Regions from separate parts of the Streptomyces sp. NPDC102278 genome, predicted to be linked through region 3. Evidence: predicted binding sites of a transcription regulator. Region 3 holds the regulator's gene; each other region holds the start of a gene.
What was found. The regulator HrcA, encoded in region 3, represses chaperone genes, less so after heat shock. The targets are predictions, from matches to a motif close to TTNGCACTCNGNNNNNCNGAGTGCNAA.

Region 1 (3,959 bases), on a different contig from region 3:
CGCCGAGATGGCGTCCTCAAGGCGGTGCTTCTTCTCCTTGAGCTCCACCTCGGTGGCGGCGCCGACCTTGATGACGCAGACGCCACCGGCGAGCTTCGCCAGGCGCTCCTGCAGCTTCTCGCGGTCCCAGTCGGAGTCCGTGGACTCGATCTCGGCCTTGATCTGGTTGACGCGGCCGAGGACCTCTTCGGAGCTGCCGCCACCGTCGACGATGGTGGTGTCGTCCTTGGAGATGGTCACGCGGCGCGCGGTGCCCAGTACGTCCAGACCGGCCTGGTCGAGCTTGAGGCCGACCTCCTCGGCGATGACGGTGGCACCGGTGAGGGTGGCCATGTCCTGGAGCATCGCCTTGCGACGGTCACCGAAGCCGGGGGCCTTGACGGCGACCGCGTTGAAGGTGCCGCGGATCTTGTTGACGACGAGGGTGGAGAGCGCCTCGCCCTCGACGTCCTCGGCGATGATCAGCAGCGGCTTCGAGGCGCCGGCCTGGATGACCTTCTCCAGCAGCGGCAGGAGGTCCTGGATGGAGGAGATCTTGCCCTGGTTGATCAGGATGTACGGGTCGTCGAGGACGGCCTCCATACGCTCCTGGTCGGAGACCATGTACGGCGAGAGGTAGCCCTTGTCGAAGGCCATGCCCTCGGTGAACTCCAGCTCCAGGCCGAAGGTGTTGGACTCCTCGACGGTGATGACACCGTCCTTGCCGACCTTGTCCATCGCCTCGGCGATGAGCTCGCCGACCTGGGTGTCCTGCGCGGAGAGCGCGGCCACGGCGGCGATGTCGGACTTGTCCTCGATCGGACGCGCGGTCGCGAGGAGCTCCTCGGACACGGCCTTGACGGCGGCGTCGATGCCCTTCTTCAGGGCGGCCGGGGAGGCGCCGGCGGCGACGTTGCGCAGGCCCTCGCGGACCAGCGCCTGGGCCAGCACGGTGGCGGTGGTGGTGCCGTCACCCGCGATGTCGTTGGTCTTGGTCGCCACCTCCTTCACGAGCTGCGCGCCCAGGTTCTCGTACGGGTCGTCCAGCTCGACCTCACGGGCGATGGTGACACCGTCGTTGGTGATGGTGGGAGCGCCGAACTTCTTGTCGATGACGACGTTGCGGCCCTTGGGGCCGATCGTCACCTTGACCGTGTCGGCAAGCTTGTTGACGCCGCGCTCAAGGGCACGACGGGCGTCCTCGTCGAACTTCAGAATCTTCGGCATGGAAGCGGTTCAGCCCTCTCGATAAATCGGGTTCAACGAACTGCGCCCCTCGCCGCCCGGCAATCAGCGGGGTGACCAGGGGCGCAGCTCAAAGCAAAACTGGTGAAGCGGAAGAGGATCGCTCCTCTTGCCCGCTCCGACTACTTCTCGACGATCGCGAGGACGTCGCGAGCCGAGAGGACGAGGTACTCCTCGCCGCTGTACTTGACTTCGGTGCCGCCGTACTTGCTGTACAGCACGATGTCGCCGACGCTGACGTCCAGCGGGAGACGCTGGCCGTCCTCGAAGCGACCCGGACCGACCGCGAGGACGACGCCCTCCTGGGGCTTCTCCTTCGCGGTGTCCGGGATGACCAGGCCGGAAGCCGTGGTCTGCTCGGCGTCGAGCGGCTGGACCACAATGCGGTCCTCGAGCGGCTTGATGGCAACCTTGGAGCTGGTGGTCGTCACGATCCGACCTCCCCCTTCGGAGATCCGGGGTTAACTGTCTGAGGTGGCGACCAGGTCGATCCGTCGTCGCGGGTGCCGGACCTGCCTGTCGCTGCGTTGGCACTCACCAGGGGTGAGTGCCAGGTGCGACACTATTCCGGTGATTAGCACTCGGTCAAGCGGAGTGCCAATTTGGCTTCCGGCGAGGCGCGCGCCGGGGCGGCGTTCCGAGCCGGGCCGACCCTGCGAACGCGGCTCCGGGCCCCCGCGCCGACTCCCGCGAAAGTCGCCCGACCCGCCTCTCGGACAGGCGTTCGGCGGCCGTTGAGGTGCCGACCCCGGGCCCGACATCGGGTCCGGCGACCGATACGTGACGCTTGAGCCCGTGCGCATCCTGGTGGTCGAAGACGAAGCGGGACTGGCCGAGTCCCTGCGGCTCGGCCTGTCCGCCGACGGTCACTGGGCCGAGGTCGCCCACGACGGCCACCGCGGCCTGGACCTCGCTCTCACCGGCGGCCCGTACGACGCCGTGCTCCTCGACCTGATGCTCCCCGGCCTCGGCGGCCACGACATCTGCACCCGCATGCGCGCCCACGGCGACCGCACGCCCGTGCTGATGCCGACCGCCAAGGACGGCGAGCACGACGAGGCCGACGGGCTCGACGCGGGCGCCGACGACCACCTCACCAAGCCGTTCTCGTTCGTCGTGCCGGCACCCCGCGGGTCGACGTCCTGCGGGCCGGCGACCTCGTCCTGGATCCGTCCGGTCGCCGCTGCAGGCGCGGCGAGCGGGAGATCGAACTCACCGCGCGCGAGCTCGGCGTGCTCGGCTGCCTGAGGGAACGGCCCGGCCGGGCGGTCGCCAAGCAGGACATCCTCGACGAGGTCTGGGACGTCCCGCACGCCATCGACCCGAACATCGTCGAGGTGTACGTGTCCTCGCTGCGCCGGAAGATCGACGCGCCGTTCGGGCGGCGCTCCATCCTCACCGTGCACGGAACCGGCTACCGGATGGCGCCCGACGGTGGTCAGGACCCTGCGGGCCCGGGCGGCCGCGGCCGCCGCCCTCGCCATGACCGCGATGCTCGGCGCCGGCGGCCTGTGGCTGTACACGCTGCTGCGGGCCAACCTGCTCGACAACACCACCGGCCGCACCGAGCTCGCCGCGCGGAAGGGCGCCGCGCAACTCGACACCCGGACCCCGCCGCCCGGCGGCCGACTGGCCGCGCCCGACGGCGGGCGAAGGCCCGGCGCGAGGAGCAGCGGGCGGGCGAGGGGGCCAAGGACCGGCGGCGGCTGGAGCGGGAGGGCCGGGAGGCGGGACGCAAGGCCGAGATCGAGACGGTACGGGCCTTCCTGGGCGTGCCGGTCGATCACTTCGCGGAGCTGAACCTGGCCGGTTTCCACCACCTGGCCGCGGCCTTGGGCGGGGTGCCGGTCTGTCTGAACAAGGCGGTGCGGGACAGGTACTCGGGTGCGGACTTCCCCGCCGGCCCGCAGACGCTGAACTGGCAGCAGTCCCTGGCCTTCGTCCGGCAGCGGCACGGGTTGCCGGGCGGCGACCTGGACCGGACGAAACGGCAGCAGGCGTTCCTGGCGGGTGCGACGAAGAAGCCGAACGAGGCGGGCACCTTCACGGACCCGGTGAAGTTGATCAAGCTGGTCGACACGGCGAAGCAGGACGTGGTGACCGACGCCGGCTGGGACCTGCTGTCGTTCGTGCGGCAGGCCAAGAACCTGTCCGGTGGGAAAGTGCACTTCACGACACTCCCCGTCGAGGGCTTCGCAAGGAACCATGACGGGGACATCAACGTCGTAGATGATATGAAGATAAAGCGCCTCATTGCCGAGCAGATCGGGCCCAAGGCCCCTGCGCGTCCGAGCGCGCCGGGCGCCGCTCCCTCCGGACCGGGCGCGTCGTCCCCACCGTCCTCACCGCCGCCCGCACCGCCGTCTCCCGCCCCCTCGCGGCCGGAGGAGATCGACGGTGGCGGCGTCCCGTGCGTGGACTGAGGCCCCTGACGGCGGCGGGGGCGCGCCGCCGCACCGAAGCCCTGCTCCTGGTCCTGGTCGTCGGCATCGCCGTTTTCGGCCACTGCGCCGCGAGCCTGGCGATGAACGACGAGCTGCCGCGCAACCTCACCGGCTTCGCCGTCAGCCTGACGCTGCTGTCGCTGGTGGGGCACCTGGGCATCCGCCGGTTCGCGGCGTACGCGGATCCGTTGATCTTCCCGCTCGCCATGCTGCTGACCGGGCTGGGGCTGGTCCTGCTCCACCGGCTCGACCAGGGGTACATCGAGCGGTACAACTCGGACGCGAACGCTC
Region 2 (3,959 bases), on a different contig from region 3:
CATGCCGGGGGTCCGCGTGCACAAACGCCCGGGCGCGCCATGGAGTGCTCACCCGGTGCCATACCGCTCATCCAGAGGGGCAGAGGGACACGGCCCGTTGAAGCCCCGGCAACCCTCCAGTCGGTCTCGCGATCACGCACATCCGTTGCGTCAGCGAGGTCCCCGGCTAGGGAAGGTGCCAATTCCGTCTCATGGCGAAGTGCGCCATGGGGAAGATGAGGAGAAAGGGCCTCGCCATCATGGCTGCACAGACTGTCGCCACCTCTGCCGGAACCGTCGATCTCGGACCCGCCACCGGCCTTTCCTGCCGCGAGTGCGCCACCCGCTTCGAACTCGGCCCGATCTTCGCCTGCGCCGAGTGTTTCGGACCGCTCGAAGTCGCCTACGACCTGCCGACCGGCGACCCCGAGGCGCTGCGCGCCGCGATCGAGGCCGGCCCGAACAACATCTGGCGCTACGCGCCGCTGCTGCCCGTCCCGGCGGACGTGGCCTCCAAGCCGAGCCTGAACCCCGGCTTCACCAAGCTCGTGGACGCGGCCAACCTGGCCAAGGAGCTCGGCGTCACCGGCAAGCTCTACGTCAAGGACGACTCCGGCAACCCGACGCACTCCTTCAAGGACCGCGTCGTCGCCATCGCCGTCGAGGCCGCCCGCGCCTTCGGCTTCACCACCCTCTCCTGCTCCTCCACCGGCAACCTGGCCGGCGCCGTCGGCGCCGCCGCCGCCCGCGCCGGCTTCCGGTCCTGCGTGTTCATCCCGCACGACCTGGAGCAGGGCAAGGTCGTCATGGCCGGTGTCTACGGTGGCGACCTGGTCGGTATCGAGGGCAACTACGACGACGTCAACCGCTTCTGCTCCGAGCTCATCGGCGACCCGCTGGGCGAGGGCTGGGGCTTCGTCAACGTCAACCTGCGCCCGTACTACGGAGAGGGCTCCAAGACCCTCGCGTACGAGATCTGCGAGCAGCTCGGTTGGGAGCTGCCCGACCAGATCGTGATCCCGATCGCGTCCGGCTCGCAGCTGACGAAGATCGACAAGGGCCTCCAGGAGCTGATCAAGCTCGGTCTGGTCCAGGACAAGCCGTACAAGATCTTCGGTGCCCAGGCCGAGGGCTGCTCCCCCGTCTCGACCGCCTTCAAGGCCGGTCACGAGGTGGTCCGCCCGCAGAAGCCGAACACCATCGCCAAGTCGCTGGCCATCGGCAACCCGGCGGACGGGCCGTACGTGCTGGACATCGCGCGCCGCACCGGCGGCTACGTCGAGGACGTCAACGACGAGCAGGTCGTCGAGGCCATCAAGATCCTCGCGCAGACCGAGGGCATCTTCGCCGAGACCGCGGGCGGCGTGACCGTCGGCGTGACGAAGAAGCTCATCGACAACGGGCAGCTCGACCCCGCGCTGACCACGGTCATCCTGAACACGGGTGACGGTCTCAAGACCCTGGAGGCGGTGGCCGCGGACAGCGGCCAGACCGCCACCATCCGCCCGAGCCTGGACGCGTTCCGCGCCGCCGGCCTGGCCTGACCCTCCCCTCGTACTCCGGAAAGGCAGTAGCGCCATGAGCGTCAACGTCCGCATCCCCACCATCCTGCGCACCTACACCGGCGGCCAGGCCGAGGTGTCCGCCGAGGGCGCGACCCTCTCCGAGGTCATCGAGTCCCTGGAGAAGAGCCACCCGGGCATCGCCGCCCGCGTCCTGGACGACCAGGGCAGGCTGCGCCGCTTCGTGAACGTCTACGTCAACGACGACGACGTGCGCTTCGAGGGTGGGTTGCAGACGGCGACGCCCGACGGCGCCGGCATCTCGATCATCCCCGCGGTCGCCGGCGGCTGCTGAGCCCGCTCCGGCCGTTCACTGACGGGCATCCGTCGACGGGTGTCCGCCGATGGGTGTGCGCCGATGGGTGTCCATCGGCGGCCGTCCGTTGAAATGAGCAAACTGAATTGCCCCTTCCGCCGATAAGCGGAGGGGGCAATTCTGGTTGATTGGGCGCGGTAGAGTTGGGGAAGTCCCCTCCGCCGAACTTGCCCGCCGCATATGAGCGGGCCGCCGGATGGTTGACATTGAGTCAACATGCAAGCGCGATATGGGTCTTTGGCACCGGATGTCAGGCCCGAGTTGCCCGGCCATATGCCAAATTTTCACTCTATTTCAATGTTTCCTCGTGTCCGGAATTCTCGTCGGAATGACCTGTTGCACACAGCACTGGTGCGGATACATTCAGCCGCGGTCGAGGCGTTCCGGCGCAAGTTCTGACCCGGGTCCGCGAAGTGCGGTCCTGCGCAAGGGCCAGTAATAGGGGAGTTAGGCATGGCTCAGGGCACCGTCAAGTGGTTCAACGCGGAGAAGGGCTACGGCTTCATCGCGGTCGACGGTGGTGCGGATGTGTTCGTCCACTACAGCGCCATCCAGATGGACGGGTACCGCACCCTTGAAGAGGGTCAGCGGGTCGAGTTCGAGATCTCGCAGGGCCAGAAGGGTCCGCAGGCGGACATGGTCAAGCTCGCACTCGGCTAGTCCCGGCGCGATCGACCACCGACGTACAGACAACGAGGGGCCCACATCCCGGACAAGGGATGCGGGCCCCTCGTGCGTACCCCCGTCCGACCGGCGCGTTCGCGGGGTGTTGCCCCAAGCCGCTTGCACTCGCGGGGGTCGAGTGCTAATCATTGGCGTTAGCACTCTCCAGGTGAGAGTGCTACTCAACGAGGACCGGGCCTGCGAGGTCCGCAGGGTCCGGCGGGAAGGAACCGCCGGGCTCGCCGACCGTCCGTCGCGGGCGCGGGCGCGGTCCGGAGCAATCCACCCCTGTCCGGGAGGACCACTTCAGATGGCCAAGATCATTGCGTTCAACGAGGAGGCCCGGCGCGGTCTCGAGCGTGGGATGAACCAGCTCGCCGACGCCGTCAAGGTCACCCTTGGCCCCAAGGGTCGCAACGTCGTCCTTGAGAAGAAGTGGGGCGCCCCCACGATCACCAACGATGGTGTCTCCATCGCCAAGGAGATCGAGCTCGAGGACCCGTACGAGAAGATCGGCGCCGAGCTGGTCAAGGAAGTCGCCAAGAAGACGGACGACGTCGCCGGCGACGGTACGACCACCGCCACCGTGCTCGCCCAGGCTCTCGTACGCGAGGGTCTGCGCAACGTGGCCGCCGGCGCCAACCCGATGGCCCTCAAGCGTGGCATCGAGAAGGCCGTCGAGGCCGTCTCCGCCGCCCTGCTCTCGCAGGCCAAGGACGTCGAGACCAAGGAGCAGATCGCTTCCACGGCCTCCATCTCCGCCGCCGACACCCAGATCGGCGAGCTCATCGCCGAGGCGATGGACAAGGTCGGCAAGGAAGGCGTCATCACCGTCGAGGAGTCGCAGACCTTCGGTCTGGAGCTCGAGCTCACCGAGGGCATGCGCTTCGACAAGGGCTACATCTCGGCGTACTTCGCCACCGACATGGAGCGCATGGAGTCGTCCCTCGACGACCCGTACATCCTGATCGTCAACTCCAAGATCGGCTCGGTCAAGGACCTGCTGCCGCTCCTGGAGAAGGTCATGCAGTCCGGCAAGCCGCTGCTGATCATCGCCGAGGACGTTGAGGGCGAGGCCCTGTCGACCCTGGTCGTCAACAAGATCCGCGGCACCTTCAAGTCCGTCGCCGTCAAGGCCCCGGGCTTCGGTGACCGTCGCAAGGCCATGCTCGGTGACATCGCCATCCTCACGGGCGGCACCGTCATCTCCGAGGAGGTCGGTCTCAAGCTGGAGAACGCCGGTCTCGACCTGCTCGGCCGCGCCCGCAAGGTCGTCATCACCAAGGACGAGACCACCATCGTCGACGGTGCCGGTGACAGCGACCAGGTCCAGGGTCGCGTCAACCAGATCCGCGCCGAGATCGAGAACTCCGACTCGGACTACGACCGCGAGAAGCTCCAGGAGCGCCTCGCGAAGCTGGCCGGCGGCGTGGCCGTCA
Region 3 (3,959 bases):
CTCGATGCGCAGGTCGTCGCCCCAGACCCGCTCCACCAGCTCGGCGTCGTGGCGGCCCTCCACGTAGATCCGGCCCGCCCGGGCCACCCTGGCCCGGGCCCCCGGTACGGCGAGGGAGCCCGAGGCCGTACGGGCCGGGGCGGCCGGGGCACGGGACGGGCGGGTCAGGGTGACCACCGCCCCGTCCAGCAGGAAGCCGCGCGGCTCCAGCGGGAACACCCGCCGCTTGCCGAAGCGGTCCTCCAGGGTCACCGTGCCGGCCTCGCAGGACACCACCGCGCCGCAGAAGTCCGTACCGGCCACCTCGACCACCAGGTCGGGGTCCGCCGGCACCTCGGGCACGGCCTTGGCGCGCTTCCACGGCGGAGTCAGGTCGGGGGAGTACTCACGCATCCGGCGACCGTACGAGAGAGCCCGGGCTCACGCCCCCGACACGCCGAACCTCGTTGCCAGTGTGTCGCGTTGCGCACGGACGAAGGCCGCGTCCACCACCGCTCCGTGACCCGGCACGTACAGCGCGTCGTCACCGCCCAGCGAGAGCAGCCGGTCCAGGGCGGCCGGCCATTGCCCGGGCACCGCGTCCGAGCCGGCCTGGGGTTCACCCGACTCCTCGACCAGGTCCCCGCAGAAGACGACCTCCCGTTCGCCCGGCACGAAGACCGCCAGGTCGTGCTGGGAGTGCGCGGGACCGAGGTTCGCGAGCAGCACCTGTACGGCGCCCAGGTCCAGCGTCCGCTCGCCCGACACCGGGTGTCCCGGCGCCACGACCAGGTCGGCGGCCTCCGCCGCCTCCGCCGCGTCCAGCCCCTGCGCGGTCGCGCTCTGCCGCAGTTCCTCGCGGCCCGTGGGCGTCGACAGCACCTTGTCCAGGCCGACCGCGCCGTGGAACTCGGCGCCCGCGAACACGGAGCCGCCCAGAACGTGGTCGAAATGTCCGTGCGTGAATGCGATATGGGTCACGTGCCGGCCGGTCAGCCGCTCCGCCTCGGCCCGCACCCGCGCACCCTCCCGCACGCACGAACCGGGGTCGACGAGAAGAACCGAATCGTCGCCCACCACCAGCCCCACGGTGCAGTCCCACACCGGCAATCGACGCCTTCCGACCCGTCCGGTCAGCCGTTCCCAGCCCGCCTCTTCCCATTGCACGTCCATGCCGCGACGCTACCCTGGCGGGCCGCCCTTGCCTCCCGCGTACCACCCGGCCGTACACTGACCGGGGGATCTCTGGCACTCGAAAGCGCAGAGTGCCAACAAGGCCCGCAAGGGACCGACCGACGACCGAAGACGACCGACCGCATCTGGAGGTGTGCGCGATGCTCAGCGAACGCAGACTCGAGGTGCTGCGCGCCATCGTCCAGGACTACGTCGGGACGGAGGAGCCGGTCGGCTCCAAGGCGCTCACCGAGCGGCACCGCCTCGGCGTCTCGCCCGCCACCGTGCGCAACGACATGGCGCTGCTGGAGGACGAGGGCTACATCGCCCAACCCCACACCAGCGCCGGTCGGATCCCCACCGACAAGGGCTACCGGCTCTTCGTGGACAGGCTGGCGGGGGTCAAACCACTGTCCACCCCGGAGCGGCGGGCCATCCAGAACTTCCTCGACGGCGCCGTCGACCTCGACGACGTCGTGGGGCGCACGGTACGGCTGCTCGCCCAGCTCACCCGGCAGGTCGCCGTGGTGCAGTACCCGTCGCTGACCCGCTCCACCGTCCGGCACGTCGAGCTGCTGTCGCTGGCGCCCGCGCGCCTGATGCTCGTGCTGATCACGGACACCGGGCGGGTCGAGCAGCGGCTGGTCGACTGCCAGACGCCCTTCGGGGACACCTCGCTCGCAGATCTGCGGGCGCGGCTCAACAGCCGGGTCGTCGGCCGTCGGTTCACCGACGTGCCGCCCCTGGTACAGGACCTTCCGGAGTCCTTCGAGAGCGAGGACCGGGCGACGGTCAAGGCCGTCCTCGACACCCTTCTCGAAACGCTCGTGGAGGAGGCGGAGGAGCGGCTGATGATCGGCGGCACCGCCAACCTCACACGGTTCGGACATGACTTTCCCCTGACGATCAGGCCCGTCCTCGAAGCACTGGAGGAGCAGGTCGTGCTCCTCAAGCTGCTGGGCGAGGCCAACGAGTCGGGGATGGCCGTGAAGATCGGGCATGAGAATGCCTACGAGGGACTGAACTCCACGTCCGTCGTCTCGGTCGGCTACGGTTCGGGCGGCGAAGCAGTCGCCAAACTCGGCGTGGTCGGACCGACCCGCATGGACTACCCCGGAACGATGGGAGCGGTACGCGCAGTGGCACGTTACGTCGGACAGATCCTGGCGGAGTCGTAAGTGGCCACGGACTACTACGCCGTTCTCGGCGTGCGCCGCGACGCATCGCAGGACGAGATCAAGAAGGCCTTCCGTCGCCTCGCGCGCGAACTCCACCCGGACGTGAATCCGGACCCGAAGACGCAAGAGCGCTTCAAGGAGATCAACGCGGCCTACGAGGTGCTCTCGGACCCGCAGAAGAAGCAGGTCCACGACCTCGGCGGCGACCCGCTGTCCTCCTCGGGCGGCGGCGGCGGAGCGGGTGGCTTCGGAGCGGGTGGCTTCGGCAACTTCTCCGACATCATGGACGCCTTCTTCGGCCAGTCCCAGCAGCGCGGACCGCGCTCGCGGACCCGCCGGGGCCAGGACGCCATGATCCGCCTCGACCTCGAACTGGACGAGGCGGCCTTCGGGACGACCAAGGACATCCAGGTCGACACGGCCGTCGTCTGCACGACCTGCTCCGGTGAGGGCGCCGCCCCCGGCACCTCGGCGCAGACGTGTGACATGTGTCGCGGTCGCGGTGAGGTCTCGCAGGTCACCCGGTCCTTCCTGGGCCAGGTCATGACCTCGCGGCCCTGCCCGCAGTGTCAGGGCTTCGGCACCGTGGTCCCCACCCCGTGCCCCGAGTGCGCGGGCGACGGCCGGGTGCGGTCCCGCCGCAGCCTCACGGTCAAGATCCCCGCCGGTGTCGAGAACGGCACCCGCATCCAGCTCGCGGGCGAGGGCGAGGTCGGCCCCGGCGGCGGCCCCGCCGGCGACCTGTACGTGGAGATCCACGAGCTGCCGCACCCGACCTTCCAGCGGCGCGGGGACGACCTGCACTGCACGGTCACCCTCCCCATGACGGCGGCGGCCCTGGGCACCAAATGCCCGCTGGAGACGCTGGACGGCCTGGAGGAGATCGACATCCGGCCCGGCACCGGCTCCGGTCAGGCGATCCCGCTGCACGGGCGCGGCGTCACGCACCTGCGCGGCGGCGGGCGGGGCGACCTGATCGTCCACGTCGAGGTCACCACCCCCGGCAAGCTGGACGCCCAGCAGGAGGACCTGCTGCGCCAACTGGCGAAGCTGCGCGGCGAGGAGCGGCCGATGGGCCAGTTCGCGCCGGGCCAGCAGGGTCTGTTCAGCCGCCTCAAGGACGCGTTCAACGGCCGCTGACCGGCCACTCGCGGTACCTCGCACGAGCCCGATCCGGGGATGTCCCGGGTCGGGCTCGATGCTGTGCGGAGCGGCGGGACGGCGGCGGATCGAGCGACCTCGGAGCGGGACCGGAAGCGGACCGGAAGCGGACTATGCCAGGCGAATGCGATGATTCGGCCCGGTGCGCGGGACGTGGCACGATGCAGTCCATGTCCTCCTCGCCGAACGGTCTGACCCCTTACCCGATCGTGCAGGCGCCCATGGCGGGCGGCGCCTCCTGTCCGCCGCTGGCCGCCGCCGTGTGCGAGGCGGGCGGGCTGGGCTTCCTCGCCGGCGGCTACAAGACCGCCGACGGGATGTACCAGGAGATCAAGCGGCTGCGCGCCCTCACCCGACGTCCGTTCGGCGTCAACCTCTTCATGCCGCAGACCGGCTATGTGGACCCGGCCGAGATCGAGACGTACCGGGGACAGCTCGCGGGCGAGGCCAACTGGTACGAGGTGTCGC

Region 1: a site for HrcA is predicted at 1,799-1,825, ahead of groES (co-chaperone GroES). Genes of this name have one in related genera too.
Region 2: a site for HrcA is predicted at 2,640-2,666, ahead of groL (chaperonin GroEL). Genes of this name have one in related genera too.

What each region holds. Positions count from the first base shown of each region.
Region 1 covers NZ_JBIWLV010000001.1:910,100-914,058, forward strand. Annotated here, with positions in the region: gene groL (chaperonin GroEL) at 1-1,206, opposite strand, end outside; gene groES (co-chaperone GroES) at 1,347-1,655, opposite strand; partial or broken gene ACIRO3_RS04160 (response regulator transcription factor) at 2,020-2,657, shown strand; gene ACIRO3_RS04165 (LCP family protein) at 2,646-3,647, shown strand; gene ACIRO3_RS04170 (FtsW/RodA/SpoVE family cell cycle protein) at 3,635-3,959, shown strand, end outside.
Region 2 covers NZ_JBIWLV010000019.1:18,716-22,674, forward strand. Annotated here, with positions in the region: SAM riboswitch class I at 65-222, shown strand; gene thrC (threonine synthase) at 240-1,523, shown strand; gene ACIRO3_RS31410 (MoaD/ThiS family protein) at 1,558-1,836, shown strand; gene ACIRO3_RS31415 (cold-shock protein) at 2,311-2,517, shown strand; gene groL (chaperonin GroEL) at 2,831-3,959, shown strand, end outside.
Region 3 covers NZ_JBIWLV010000003.1:351,949-355,907, forward strand. Annotated here, with positions in the region: gene ACIRO3_RS10630 (DUF3097 domain-containing protein) at 1-393, opposite strand, end outside; gene ACIRO3_RS10635 (MBL fold metallo-hydrolase) at 421-1,152, opposite strand; gene hrcA (heat-inducible transcriptional repressor HrcA) at 1,314-2,330, shown strand; gene dnaJ (molecular chaperone DnaJ) at 2,331-3,470, shown strand; gene ACIRO3_RS10650 (nitronate monooxygenase) at 3,662-3,959, shown strand, end outside.